2 regions of the Hyphomonas sediminis genome follow, and region 2 is predicted to be linked to the other one. Evidence: riboswitches for the same ligand, from Rfam matches in the RefSeq annotation. Region 2 holds a riboswitch; the other holds the start of a gene.

Region 1 (7,289 bases), 1.3 Mb from region 2:
CCGGATGTTTCATCGGGCTCCAGGAATCCGGATGATTGGTTAGCTGGTCGAAGAAAGCAGCTGCGATGACATCCGGCTGTTCATAAGCAAGACGTTCGAGAGGGATCGAGCGCCAGCCCGGTTTCTGTTCGAAGTTCTCGAAACCCGCCTCCCGAAGCATTTCATGCACCATGGAACCGGGGCCGGTCGTGATGCCGGCCGGCGTCATGTAGAGGGCAATTTCACCATCCGTGCGCCTACGAAGTGTTTGCAGGCGCGTCCGGAAATCGGCGACAAGATCCCGCCCCCGCTCGCCCTGGCCAAGGCCATCTGCCATATGCTGGATCAGGCTTGGAATGGAGCCGACCTCTTCACTGTCAACATTTGAAGTCCAGCCAACCGTAAGCACCGGCACGCCCGCACGCTTAAAAAATGCTTCAGCGTTTGGTCCGCCCCCATACGCGCGGACGACAAGGTCCGGCTTGAGAAGGAGCACATCCTCGGCCACTGGCCGAACCGTCGGAACGCCAGCCGCCGCATCGCGCATATAGGAAAATTCTTTCACGCCGTCTGGGGAGATGGCCAGGATCTGTTCTGCGTCGGCAAGCTTCAGAACATACTGATCGGCGCAATAATCGAGACTGACGATCCGCATCGGGCGTTCGCTTTCATCTGCCTGCTGCGCGGGAGGAACGCCGCAGGCAGAAAGGCCAAACGCCAGAAGTGAAAGGATCGCCAGTCTCGACATCTGCTGCTCCTAGTAGCGCAGGCGAATGCCGACCGATCCTGAAAGGCCGGGCGTGCCGTAACCGAGGATCTGCTGATAGTGCTTGTCAAACAGGTTCTCGACGCGGCCATAGAGTTCAACACGCTCATTGATCGCATAGCGGCCCGTCAGGTCCACGCGCGTCCAGCCTTTCAGTGTGGTGCCGTTCGTGTTTGCCTCATCCCCGTTGTATCGAACCAGCACCGCTCCGGAGAACGGACCATCCGGATCAAAAGCAAGCGACACATTCCCGGAATGCTCCGGCAGGCGTGTGAGTTCGTTGCCGTCACCATCTTCAGCGTCAATGTAAGTGTAGTTTCCGGAGACGCTTAGCCAGCTGGCCAGAACATAGCTGGCAAACAGTTCGACACCTTTGCTTTCGACCCGTGCAATATTGTCATAGCCGGCGGTGTATGAGAAATCGATGAGGTTCTCAGTATCCTGATCGAAGTATGTGACGCCCGCCGCTGCACGCCCATCCGCGGAGCGCCATTCCAGTCCGATGTCGAAAGCTTCGGACGTTTCAGGCTTGAGGTCCGCATTCGGTTCGCTCAGGCCACAGAATGTGCAGATGTAGGTCGTCTGGAATAGCGATGGCGCCTTGAAGCCCTGCCCCCAGCTTGAGCGGATCGTCACTCCGTCGGTAACGCTCCATGCGGCCGCCACCCGCGCCGTTGTCTCCGAGCCAAAACGATTATCGTCGTCCTGGCGTACGCCGGCAGTCAGCGTCAGGTTTTCGCCAGGCTTGAGCTCATACAGTGCAAACAAACCATCAATGCTCGCCGCGTCGCCATTGGCGGTAGTCTCTTCGCGCTCTGCGCCAAAGGATACCTTGTTTGCATCGTTGATCGCGAAAGTCCCCTGATAGCGGTAGAGCGTCCTGTCGCCTTCAGCGAAGTAGCTTTGCGCACCATTGGTAAAGTTCTCACGGGTGATGTCGGAATAGCCGATCAGAAACAGGTTTTCGAACCGGCCATCCATGAGCGGAAGTTTGAGCGAGACATTGCCCGACAGGGTTTCATTCTCGGTCACCTCATCCCCATCGGCGACGCTTCCCTGCGCGCCCGAGGAGAAGCGATCATATTCTGACTCAGCCTGATTATAGAGAATAGTCGCCTGCAGCCTGGCCGAGTTGGGAAGGTTCAGCCCCCCTTTCGCCGACACGGTTGCTGATTCGTAGGCATCGTCTTCAGAGTTGCCATTCTTTTTGTCCGCCTTTGAAAGGCCATCGGTTGTGATGCCGCTTGCCGAAAACCTGAAATCTCCCGCCTCGTTCGCGCCTTCGATCGAAGCGCCCCCCCGGAATGTGTTGAACGATCCGTACTCGGCAAATGCGCTGCCGCCGAACCCCGTCTCTGGTTGCCGCGTAACAACGGAGACCACGCCGCCGATGGCGTTGGAGCCCCAGAGGGTCGACTGCGGCCCCTTGAGGACCTCGATGCGCTCAATGTTGGCGGTGTCGAGATAAGCGAAGTTGAAGCTGCCATCGGTCGTCGAGGGGTCGCCTACAGGCACGCCATCAATGAGAACCAGGGTCTGTCCGGAGGAGGCTCCGCGAATGCGGACACTGGCGGAACCGCCAAAGGCGCCATTCTGGTTGATCGTTACGCCCGGCGCAGTCGCCACGGCATCCAGCGCGAAGTCGAAGTCCAGTTTCTCAAGGTCTTGCGCGGAGATAATGCTGACGCTGGAGCCGACTTCAGTTGCGGTCTGGCCAAGGCGTGAGCCTTCAACGATGACCGGTCCGAGCCGGCTTTCCTCAGCCTCAGAAATTTGTGCAAAAGCTGGCACAGCCACAGCAATAGTGGCCGCACTGAGCAGCGCCGTTTTGTACGACATGGGTATTCCCCTCAATGCACCCCCGCCGCCCGGAAAGACAGGTGCAATTCATAACGACGTCATCTGGCCCATGAGGTTACTCATGTGGGCGGCCAGCCAATTTTCTCGATGTCGTTACAAAAGGAGAGGCATCAGCCTTCCCGCCCGCAGAGAACTCTTCCCGGCCTCCGGACGAACGACGCGATGGCAGGTCTCCTGGCTCACCGATCATCACCTTTGGCCGCCTTCCCAGAACTTGCGTTCCAGTGGCATGTTGGCCATCAGCTCCCGGCTGACAGTTGCGGGTACAGCACCGGATTCACACCGGCTTCCCTCTTAGCTCCCGGTTAGAGGAGCACCATCTGATCGTTCTGATGTTGCAAGTGCGAATGTCTGTCAATGCCTCTTGTGGCCCCTGACGCAAAGGCAATTGCTAGAAATCGATCCCTCGCTGGGCCTTGATGCCGGCCTTGAAGGGATGCTTGACTTCGGTCATTTCGCTAACGAGATCAGCATACTGACAAAGTTCAGGTCTGGCATCACGCCCTGTCAGGATAACGCCTGTGCGATCCGATCGCGCCTTCAGGCCATCAATCACGGCCGCCACATCAAGATAGTCATAGCGCAGGGCAATATTGATTTCATCCAGCACGATGAGATCATAGTTTCCGCTCTCCATCATCTCGCGAGCCTTTGCAAATGCCGCTTCAGCGGCTGCAATATCGCGGTTGCGGTCCTGCGTGTCCCAGGTGAAACCATCTCCCATCGTGTGCCAGTCCACCTGGTCTTTCAGCGACATGAAGAACTGCTTTTCGCCCGTGATCCATTTGCCCTTGATGAACTGGACGACACCAACCTTCTGCTTCCAGCCGAGCGCCCGGATGATGACACCGAAGGCCGAGCTCGACTTGCCCTTGCCATTGCCGGTGTGAACGAGGACCAGACCGCGCCCGGGATCGCGCGCTTCAGAGGTCTTCTTCTTCTGCTCCGCCTGCAGCGCCCTCATCTTTTCAGTATGTGTGTCCCGGTCGCTCATGCCGTGTCCTTTCAGTCATTCAGGGTGACAAAGCTTCCAAAATCCAGCGTCGTCGCATGGCTCTCGGCGGTTTCGTCCATTGCAAGAGCGGCCTTGATGACGCCGCCATGGGTAACAATCAAGGTGTCACCTTCCAGCTTCCGGTATGCGTCGAGCGCTTCAAGGGCGCGGGCGCGCAGCATAGCGACGCTTTCGCCGCCATGAGGCCGGGCATGCAGGAAGTCATTTGCCCAGGCATCGACTTCCTCACGAGGAAGCGCGCTCCAGGCCCAGCCTTCCCAGCACCCAAAATCCATTTCCCCCAATCGATCGTCTTCGGTGACACTGCGGCTCGTCTGTCCCGCGATATAATCGGCCAGCCGCCGGCAACGCGAAAGCGGGCTGGTCACGACGCGGTCGAATGCGGGCAGCTGAGACAGCAACGCTTCGGCCTCCTCCGCAAAGGTCGCCGCCAGCCCGACATCGCGCCTTCCATAGCAAGTGCCCGCGTCCACGTCTGGGCGCGTATGACGCAGCAGGATCAGAGCCATAACAGCAGACCCAGATAAAAGCCTGCCTCGCTCACCTGCTGGACCGCGCCGAGGGTGTCGCCGGTATAGCCGCCGAGCTTCCGCTCGAAGAACTGCCGCATGGCTCCATGGCCGGCGACTACGCCCCCAAGTCCGCAGAGCATTGCCGAGAAGGGCTGGGCGAGCGGCCAGAGCATGACAATAAGCGCGCCCGTAACGCAGGCAATCGCCAGCCCGCCGCCGGAAAGCCCCTGCGCAACCGGCTTGCCCGTCCCCTCGTCGCGGACATAGCGGCTCGTCACGATGACCAGCACGGCCGAGAGCCGGGAGAGTGCATGTCCAGCCAAGAACGCCATCACGATCAACGGGCCCGGCATGGAGGACAGCGCGGCTCCCTTGAGCAGCAAGACGCACACCAACGCCGCCGCGCCATAGGTGCCAATCCTGCAGTCCTTCATGATGGTCAGCGCCTGCTCGCGCGTCTGCCCGCCGCCAATGCCATCGAATGTGTCGGCAAGACCGTCTTCATGAAAGGCACCTGTCAGCAGCAAGCCGGTGCCAAGGGCGAGGAGAACGCTAACCGGCACCGGCAAGCCGAGCGCAGCGAGCCAGAAGACCCCCGCGCAAATCCCGCCGATCATCGCCCCGACCAGTGGATAGTAAGCGGGGGTCGCGGCCATCCGGGCCGGCGTGTAGCCTGGCTGCACAGGCAGCTGAATGCGCGTCAAGAACTGGATTGCCAGGCCTAGTTTGGCGAATTCGTCCTTCATGCCGGCCCGCTCACGCCAGCGCTTTCGAAACTTGCCATATCGCGCAGCATCGCCGCGGCGGCCTTCACCAGCGGCCAGGCAAGGAGCGCGCCCGTGCCCTCTCCCAGCCGCATGTCGAGATCGAGCAGAGGTTTCGCCGAAAGCGCCTCCAGAACGCGCACATGACCCGCTTCTGCCGACTTGTGGGCATACACGAAATTCATCGCGCAGCCGGGCGAAAGTTCGCGGGCGCAGAGGGCGGCAACCGTTGCGATGAACCCATCGACCAGTACGACCCTGCCGACGTCTGCCGCCGCCATCATCGCGCCAATCATGGTTACAATCTCAAAGCCCCCATACTCCCTCAGCGCGTCGCCAGCCGGGAGCCGGTCAGCTGTCCGCCCGGCGGCCGTCTCCAGCAGCGCCCGCTTTCGCGTCAGGCCATCATCGGCCAGGCCGGTGCCACGTCCGGTCAGATCTGCCACGGGAACACCAAGCATCTTTGCTGCAACAAGGCTTGCCGAAGACGTGTTCCCGATACCCATTTCACCGAAACAGGCCGCATCATGGCCGTCATCGGCGCCAATCGCGCGGCCATTGGCCAGCGCCATATCTCGCTCAGCCACAGTCATCGCTGGGCGCACAATCGCATTGGCCGTCCCGGCGCCCACCCGCCGTGACAGCAAGGACGGTGCGTCGATCGGCTCGCCCGCCACCCCGCAATCGACCACCTGCACATCAACGCCCAGCGTGCCTGCAAAGACATTGGCGGCGGCGCCCCCTCCCAGGAAGTTCATCACCATCTGCCGGGTCACAGCCTGCGGATAGGCCGACACACCCGCATGCGCCATGCCATGATCGCCGGCAAATAGGGTCAATCGGCAAGTTGCGGCAACGGGCCTTAAGGTATTTTGAATCATGGCCAGCTGAGCGGCCAATTCCTCAATCCGCCCAAGCGCGCCAACCGGCTTTGTCTTGGAATCAATAGCTTTCTGAAGCGACGACTGAAAATCTGTTTGAGGCATGTTCATCGAACCGCTCTATCGGCCCGAGCGCAGCGGAGCCATATCTTTTTTTGGGGGAGTTGTCAGTTTCATACGAACCCATCTCCGCTATTCGCGAACGGCGGGGCACGTAGTAGTTTGAACCTGCCCCTCCCTTCGATATTTCGCTGGTGATTGAAATGATTGTGGACTGACGAATGCACTGAAGCGAATTTCCGCAAACTTCGCATTCCTCGGAAACGCAGCATCGCCCGCTCCCGTCTTCGGAACGGAAGGTGGAAGTTCTTGGCGCGATTGTTGAGGTGACGCCTTGGTTTCTTGACGATCCTTATTCCCTACAACCTTCATCGCGGCTCGATAGGGCGGGCACCTGTCGATTACCACAATTTCTGGATTGCCGAGCCGCTTCATTGCATTCTTTAAGAACTTCAACGCCGCAACCTTGTTCCTCTTCTTCGTCACATGCGCTTCCAGGACTTCGCCTTCGTGGTCTACGGCACGCCAAAGATAGTACTGCTCACGACCTATCTTCGTGAAAACTTCGTCAGGTGCCAGCGCCATTGTCGCGCCTGATGCATCGCCTCCTACCTCTGTTTACAGAGCTTTCGGAGCGAATGCGTCCCAAACTGACCGGCCCACTGCCTGACCGTTTCTTGGCAAACGTCGATTCCGCACTCGTGCAGGAGATCCTCGACGTTGCGAAGCGACGACGGCAATCGGACACACATCATCACGCCGAGTTAGATGATCTCAGGAGATGTCTTGAAATAGCGAAACGGCGATCTGGTCATTTCTAGAGGTTACGTCTCAGATATGAGCGCTTCGATCCCGGTTGCCCTTCCGCCCCCCTACTCGGATTGAAGGTTCAGATGGGGAGCGGCGAACTCCGCCATCCGGCCATTGGAGTGCCCTACGCCTTGCGCATGGCCGACCTGCCAGCCGAAGGAAACAGCCCCAGATTCAGCAGCCAGACGTCCTGCGTTCACGAAGTAATGTCCCCGGGCGAACCGGTGCGGGCCTTGTGCCGCCGCTTCGGCGGTCAGGCGAAGACCTGATGCAGCGGGGTCAGTGTCCGCGGCACCGAGAAGTACCAGAAGGTGGCCTGCCCGATGCGACTAGCCCAACCGTAAAGTTAGAGTTGGCGGTTGGTATTGAAGCGGCGTTCATGCTGCCGCTTCCACATAGTAAGGCGGCATGAACGCTGCGGGCAAGATGGCTTTCGGGGCGGGTGGCAGATAGTTCAGGGATGAGTGCGGCCTTCTTGTGTTGTAGTGATGCCTCCAAGCTTCGATGAGGGCCTTGGATTCCCGCAGATCATAGAAGATTTCCCTGGCCAGCAACTCGTCGCGGAGTTTCGAGTTAAAGCTCTCGCAGTAGCTATTCTCCCAAGGTGATCCCGGCTCGATATAGAGCGTCTTCACTCCAATG
Region 2 (7,289 bases):
TCTTCTTGGCAGCGAGCTGGGATTCCAGTTCGTAGGCGTGGTCGAAATAATCCTCGATCGCGCCTTTGCTGCGGCCGGTGACAAAAACGATGTGCTCAATGCCCGCCTCGATGGCTTCATCGACGACATACTGGATGACCGGACGATCAACGACCGGCAGCAGCTCCTTCGGGATGGCCTTGGTGGCCGGCAGCACACGGGTGCCGAGACCGGCGACGGGTAGAACAGCTTTTCTGACGCGCATGCGCGTAAACTCCTTGGGATCTTGTGTGCCCCACCGGCACGATCTGCAATTTACCTAGCAAATCGCCTGCCACGCGAATCCGCAATGCCTGTTCAGGCGCCCGCCTGCAGGAATCCCGCAGCCACCCAGGTCGACAGCGCCACCACAAGCAGCATCGTGATGATACGGGTCATCTTCGACTCGTTCTGGCGGGAGAATGCAGCTTCCAGCCGGTCATGCAGGATGTGAACCGGCGAATGACGGCCCTTGCGGGCGGGAGTGCTGGTGTTGGCTTCGGAGACGGGAGCCTCAGCCTGCGGGGCGGGCTCGCTGTGGGTCTCAACGGGTTTCTTGACGGCGTTCATGGGTCACCCTTGGGATCTGACTTGTCCCAGCTTGTCCCGTTTTGTCCCATTTTTGGCCTAACATGACCCTAACGGGTCTGTACAATTTGCAACAAATGTCAGGGATACGCGAGGTCCATTCTTCCCTGCGCGTCGCGCCGGACATTGAACACCGAAGCAAGGATTTCCGGCGAGAGCGCTACCTCTCCCGGCCCGTCGGCGATCAGTTGGCCTTCATTCATCACGAGGATACGCGGGCAGAAACGCAACGCCAGTTCCAGGTCGTGCAGCACCACGAGCACCGTGCGTCCGGCCCCCGCTTCTGCCACCAGCGTCCGCATCAGGGCCAGCTGGTGCGCCACATCCAGCGCGGCGCAGGGCTCGTCCAGCAGGAGGACAGGCGCCGGCGAGGCCAACAGCCGCGCAAGGTGCACCCGCGCCTGCTCTCCCCCGGAGAGGGACTGAAAGGCGCGCCCCGCCAGATGCGCCGCATCCGCCTTTTCCAGCGCTTCGGCCACAGCGGCCTGGTCGCCCGCGCCCATCCGGTCGAAGGGTGCTGGCGCGCCGACAAACCGGCCAAGCGCCACAACATCCTCAACCTGTAGGTTCCACGCCACAGGACGGCTCTGCGGCAGCCAGGCGAGACGCTCCGCCCGCTCGCGCGCGCTCATCGTGTCAGCCGAGCGGTCCCCAATGCGAACTTCGCCCTCGCCTTGCGCGACACCGGCGAGGGATTTCAGGACGGAACTCTTGCCCGCGCCATTGGGGCCAACCAGCGCCGCAAGCTCGCCATCGCGTATCCAAAAGGAGACGTCCTGTATCACTTCGCGGCCGTTCAGTGTCATTTTGAGGCGTTCTGCGGCAATCATGAGGACGCCCTCCCCAATCTTGCGGCAATCCAGATGAAGACCGGCCCGCCGACAAGCGCGGCAGCGACCCCCAGCTTGAGCTCCTGCTGGAACGGCAAGACCCGCACGGCAATGTCGGCCGCCATCAGGATGATGCCTGCCAGCAGCGCCGATGGGATGAGCAGCCGCTGCGGATCATGCTTCACGAAGGGGCGGATGACATGCGGCGCGACGATGCCGACAAAGCCGATCGTCCCGGCGGTCGCGACACCCGCCCCTGCGAGCAGCGACGTGCCCGCAATGACCAGCAGGCGAATGCGGCGCGGATCGGCGCCCAGCGTGCGGGCGGTCTCGTCCCCGAGGCTGAGGGCACGCAGGCCCGGCCCGGCGAGGAAGACCAGCGCTGCGCCGATGATCCAGCCCGGCGCGCCGAGCAGCAGGTCGGCCCAGGAGCGGTTGGCGACAGAACCCATCATCCAGTTGACGAGATCGGCGAGGCTGTAGGGGTTGGGCGCCATGTTGAGCGCCAGGGACATCAAGGCCCCGGCAAAGCTCGACAGGCCAATGCCGATCAGCAACAGCGTGACGCTGCCCGCCCCGCGCATGGCGGCGAAGACGAGGAGCAGCGTCGCCACGCCTGCGCCAAGGATCGCCGCAACCGGCACGGCGAAGCTGTTGACGGCGGCAAAGCCAAAGAAGATGGCGATCACTGCGCCGAGCGCCGAGAAGGCAGAAACGCCCAGCACGCCAGGCTCTGCCAGCGGGTTTTGCAACAGGCCCTGCAGGGCGGCGCCCGCGAGGCCGAGCGCAGCGCCCGTCGCGAAGGCGGCGACCGCGCGCGGCAGGCGCAGCTCCCAGACGATGGTGCGGATGCGCTCGTCGCCCTGCCCGATGAGCGCGGCAAGCGTATCGCCAAGACCGAGCGGCGCCGTGCCAACGAGCGCGGAGAGCGCAAACAGGATGGCAACCGCCAGCGCGAGCAGGACCGTCAGGCGCATCATCGGCCCGCCTCCAGCTCTACCGCGATATGAGCCGCTTCATCCGCCACGAACCAGCCACCGCAGGAAACGCGGGCTTCGTCCATGTCGATCACCTGCGCGCCCGCCATCAGCCTCTGCATGACCGGATGACGCGAGACCGACCAGCGGTCGGTGGCGTCATCATCAAATCCGAAAAATGCCGCCAGCATCAGCGACGGCGGCGCAAGCACCAGGCCCTCCAGCGGCAGGCTTGTCCAGCCCGTGCCGGTGTTGGCGTTCTCCAGCCCCGCGCGATGCATGATCTCCTCGATCATCGTATCTTTCCCGGCGCTGACGCCGCCCGGCGTCACATAGAGCGCGCGAAGCCCGGTTGGCGCAGACGGGCCAGGACGCGCCGCGAGGAGTTCCTCCGCCCGCGCACTCTGCCCCATCTCTGCCGCCACGGCGCGAAGCACATCATCCGTACCCTCAATATCTGCGGCGTAGCCCAGCTGAACCGAACGAATGCCAAAGCGTTCGTAAAGCTGCAGAGCGCGCGGGTCCCCGCCCCAGCTTCGGATCACGATATCCGGGTCCAGCGCGACGACATCTTCCGCCGCCGTGCGGACCTTGGGAATGCCCGCCGCCTTTTTCCTGAAATAGCTGAACTCCCGCTCGGCATCCTTCGAGAGCGCAAGGATCTGCGCCCGGTCTGCCAGCGCCAGAACGAACTGGTCTGCGCAATAGTCCAGCGACACGACCGTCGGCCGTGCCGGCGCGGCGCCAGCCGTCTCTGCACCCGCAGAACCGGCCAGCCCGAGCATCAGGCAAAAGGCGGCAAGCCTCAGTTTCAACGCAGTTTCAGCCCCACGAACACGCCGGCGCCCGGCGCGTGGTAACCGTAAACATCGGTTGCCGTCTCATCAAAGACATTCTCGCCGCGCAGGGTCACCGCGATACGATCCGTGATCGGATATTCCGCCGTGATCGAGGCCAGCGTGTAGGCGTCCAGCGAAACCGCGCGGGCCGGGAACGGGCCAAAGTCGGTGTCGCCCTGCTCGCCGACATAATCGAGCGCCGCGCCGAGGCGGAAGCCGTTCGGATTGACCAGCCAGTCCGCCGCCAGAGACGCGGTAGCCTCCGGAATGCGGATCTCGTCCACGCCGGTATTGTCCTGCGAGTCAAAGAAGGTCGCCTGGCCGGAGAAGGCAAGATTTGCCAGCGCCTGCCAGCGGGCCGCCAGTTCCACACCGCTACGCTCGCTGTCGGTTGCCCGGTTGAGCGCGGTGGAGGTGAAGTCCGGATTGAACGCGGTGTAGATCTCGTTCGTCAGGTCCGCGTCGAAATACGTCGCCGAATAGCTGAACGCACCGACCGTCTGTTCCCAGCCGATTTCCCAGCTGGTCGACTCTTCCGGCTTCAGGTCCGGATTGCCGACGAAGCTGCCGGGGAAGAAGCCGAACATTTCGGTGAAGGTCGGGTTCTTGATGCCAGTGCCGACAGACGCGCGTACGCGCCCGCCAACCTGATCGAACGCATAGCCCGCGCCGAGGCGCCAGGTGGTGGCGTCATCAAAGCGGCCATCATTGTCGTCGAAACGTGCCGAAGCGGAGAAGTCGAACGCGCCGGCGGCAAGGCGGTATTCCGCGGCAAGGCCCACCGTCTCGAAGGTTTCCGAAGCATCGGTTGCGCCCGCATACTGCACGTCGGTGCGATCATACTTCTCACGCTCATAGTCCAGCAGGCCGGTCAGCGTGTGAACGCCGCTGGTGAAACGCGGGGACCAGGCAAACTTGGCGCGCTGGCCTTTAGCGTCGTCCGTCTTTGCGCCGCCGCTGAAATTGTCGCGGTCAACTTCATTGTAGCTGGCGCGGATCACGTGATCGATCGCGCCATAGCTGCCGGTGAGCGAGGCGCCCGCCAGCCACTGGTCGGCTTCGGTGCGGTTATCAGTATCGTTGAGCAAGCCGTCAAAGTCCGTATCCGAATCGAAATCGGATTCAGATTTGCGGGCGAGACCGATCAGCGAGAGCGACCAGTCCGGAGCGATGTCGAACTTGCCCGTGAGGAGACCGGAGAGGGCTTCGGAGCCGTCTTTCTCGCCGCCATTGCCCGAGCTGTCGACGCCGTCCGTGGTGAAGCCGGAGATGGCTGCGCCGAACTGCTCGCCCGACCAGCCGAGATTGCCGCGGGCGGTGCCGAAACTGCCGGCTTCTGCCGAGGCCGTTAGGCCCGCATCACGCGCCGCCGAGAGGGAAACAACCCCACCGATGGCATCGGAGCCGTGGATGGAGGAGGCTGCGCCGCGCAGCACTTCGATGCCACCAACCGGCAGCGCCGTCAGCAGGCCGAAATCGGTTTCGCCGTTCACCGGATCAGAAACTTCGATCCCGTCGAACAGGACCAGCGTGTGGTTGGCTTCAGCGCCGCGCATACGCACCTGGGTGAGGCCGCCAATGCTGCCCGAGCGGGACACCGCAACGCCGGGAACGGCGCGCAGCTGGTCTGCCGGGTTTGGCGAAAGGCGAACAGCAAGGTCTTCTTCCGTCAGCACAGAGACGGATGAGGTAACACGGTCGATCTCAACCGCGCGCAGGCCGGTGACTTCGACGGGGTCCAGAATGCGGGCTTCTTCGGCCTGGGCGAGGGACGCATTGAGGACAAGCGCGGACGCGCCTGCGAGAGTGAGTCTGAGGAACATCGGTCCACAGGTCCTTCTTTGGCCGGAGGGAATTATCCCTGCGCGGCGGGTTCATGACATGTCGCATGAACGGAAGGTTGCCTTCCGCGGCCCCTCGCCTGGTCCCGGGCGGCGAGCCAACGACGGCAACAGGCAGGTCTCCTGACTTCGCGGATCATCGCCGGGGAGAGCTGCCTTCCCGGTTTCCCAGTGGCAAATGGCTCACACGGCTCCCCGCTCACAGTTACGGGCATAGCGCCGGAGTCTCACCGGCTTCCCTTTTCACCCGGACCTTGATCCGGGCACCTGTCGCGTGAGGGGGCTGTAATCCGGTTTTTGCAGCGCGGCAAGCAGGGGGCATGAATACGCAGGCTGCGCCCCCTCCGTCAGTCTGCTGCGCAGCCTGCCACCTCCCCCGCAAACGGGGGAGGAGTCCACCGCACCATCTCAGAGGTGGGCACAACGTCAATCCTCCCCTGCTCGCGGGGGAGGTGCCCGAAGGGCGGAGGGGGACGCCCCGGTTCGTCTACGCCCGAAATCTAAAGACTGTTCAGCAAATGCCCGCCATCGACCACAAGCGTCGAGCCGGTCATGAAGCTGCCAGCGTCAGAGGCGAGCAGCAGCAGCGGGCCGGCCAGTTCGTCGATATTCCCGATGCGGCGCATTGCGATGCGGCGCAGCATCATCTGCCCCTGTTCGCTGTCGAGGAACTCGTCATTGATCTCGGTCTTGAAATAGCCCGGCGCGATGGCGTTCACGCGCACATTGTAGCGCGCCATTTCCAGCGCCATCTGGCGGGTCATGTGGTCCACCCCGGCTTTCGAAACACAGTAAGCAGTCGTCATCGCCTGCGGGTGGAGGCCGGTGATCGAGGCAATGTTGATGATGGAGCCTTTGGCGCCCGCCTTCACCATGGCGTTTGCGCCATGCTTGGCAACGCGCCAGACGCCGGTGAGATTGGTGTCGATCACCGCGTTCCAGTCGTCCTCGCTCATGTCGCGGAACCAGCCCTCTCGGGACATGCCGGAATTGTTGACGATCACATCCGCCGGGCGGCCGAGCGCCTCCTGGATGCTCTCGAAAGCGGCGATGATGCTGCCGTCGCTGGTGACATCCATGGCGACGGGCAACGCGTTGCCGCCTTTTTTCTGGATGGCAGCGGCGACCTCTTCGAGGCGGTCCATACGGCGTGCCGCAAGGACAACCGTAGCGCCCGCATCGGAGAGAACATGCGCGAAATGGCGCCCCAGACCGCTTGACGCACCGGTAACCAGAGCGACACGATTAGCCAGACTAAACAAACTCATGCCCTAAACCCTCAAAATAACTATTGCATGGCGCAAAGTTTAACCTAATCCAAGGCGCCATGAAGATATCAGTGCTCAAAGAACGGCGACCCGGCGAAACCCGCGTGGCGGCAACTCCGGAGACAGTCAAGAAACTAATTGGCCTGGGCCACACGGTCACGGTCGAGGGAGGAGCAGGAACCGTTGCCGGTTTCCTGGACGCAGCCTTTACGGAAGCAGGCGCCAGCATCGCTGGTTCTGCCGCCGAGGCAGCGAATGGCGCGGACATTGTGTTCAAGGTCCGCCGCCCGGAGAAAGACGAGATTGCCGCCCTGCCCGAAGGCACGGCGCTGATCGCGCTGATGGAGCCGTTTGCGTACCCCGCTGACGAACTCGCCGCGCTCAATGCCCGCAAGATTGCGGCGCTCTCGATGGAATTTACCCCCCGCATCACGCGCGCCCAGTCGATGGATGCGCTCTCATCCCAGTCGAACCTCGCCGGCTATCGCGCGGTCATCGAAGGGGCACAGATCTATGGCCGCGCCATGCCGATGATGATGACGGCAGCGGGCACGGTTGCCCCGGCCAAGGTGTTCATCATGGGCGCCGGTGTGGCCGGCCTCCAGGCGATCGCCACCGCCCGCCGCCTCGGCGCGGTTGTGACGGCTACGGACGTTCGTCCCGCCGCCAAGGAACAGGTCGCCTCGCTCGGCGCGAAGTTCATCGCGGTGGAGGATGAAGAGTTCAAGGCCGCCGAAACCGCTGGCGGTTACGCCAAGGAAATGTCCAAGGAATACCAGGCGAAACAAGCTGCCCTCACGGCCAGCCACATCGCCAAGCAGGATATCGTCGTCACCACGGCGCTGATCCCCGGCCGTCCGGCCCCGGTGCTGGTCACCGAGGAGATGGTGAAAGCCATGAAGCCCGGTTCGGTGATCGTCGACATGGC

The links. A riboswitch is a leader RNA that binds a small molecule or an ion and turns the genes downstream of it on or off. The one in region 2 is predicted to bind cobalamin.
Region 1: linked by a shared signal. The riboswitch ahead of K1X12_RS14840 (TonB-dependent receptor plug domain-containing protein) and the one ahead of K1X12_RS08740 (TonB-dependent receptor plug domain-containing protein) in region 2 are both predicted to bind cobalamin.

The regions. Positions count from the first base shown of each region.
Region 1 is NZ_JAIEZP010000001.1:3,064,123-3,071,411, forward strand. Features, by position in the region: gene K1X12_RS14835 (ABC transporter substrate-binding protein) at 1-727, opposite strand, end outside; gene K1X12_RS14840 (TonB-dependent receptor plug domain-containing protein) at 737-2,584, opposite strand; cobalamin riboswitch at 2,753-2,941, opposite strand; gene cobO (cob(I)yrinic acid a,c-diamide adenosyltransferase) at 2,997-3,599, opposite strand; gene cobC (alpha-ribazole phosphatase) at 3,611-4,129, opposite strand; gene cobS (adenosylcobinamide-GDP ribazoletransferase) at 4,120-4,878, opposite strand; gene cobT (nicotinate-nucleotide--dimethylbenzimidazole phosphoribosyltransferase) at 4,875-5,882, opposite strand; partial or broken gene K1X12_RS16980 (IS6 family transposase) at 5,951-6,592, opposite strand; one part of gene K1X12_RS14870 (IS3 family transposase) at 7,025-7,289, opposite strand, start outside.
Region 2 is NZ_JAIEZP010000001.1:1,735,802-1,743,090, reverse strand. Features, by position in the region: gene galU (UTP--glucose-1-phosphate uridylyltransferase GalU) at 1-244, opposite strand, end outside; gene K1X12_RS08760 (hypothetical protein) at 337-588, opposite strand; gene K1X12_RS08755 (ABC transporter ATP-binding protein) at 687-1,436, opposite strand; gene K1X12_RS08750 (FecCD family ABC transporter permease) at 1,433-2,416, opposite strand; gene K1X12_RS08745 (ABC transporter substrate-binding protein) at 2,413-3,228, opposite strand; gene K1X12_RS08740 (TonB-dependent receptor plug domain-containing protein) at 3,225-5,075, opposite strand; cobalamin riboswitch at 5,190-5,379, opposite strand; gene K1X12_RS08735 (SDR family NAD(P)-dependent oxidoreductase) at 5,594-6,361, opposite strand; gene K1X12_RS08730 (Re/Si-specific NAD(P)(+) transhydrogenase subunit alpha) at 6,421-7,289, shown strand, end outside.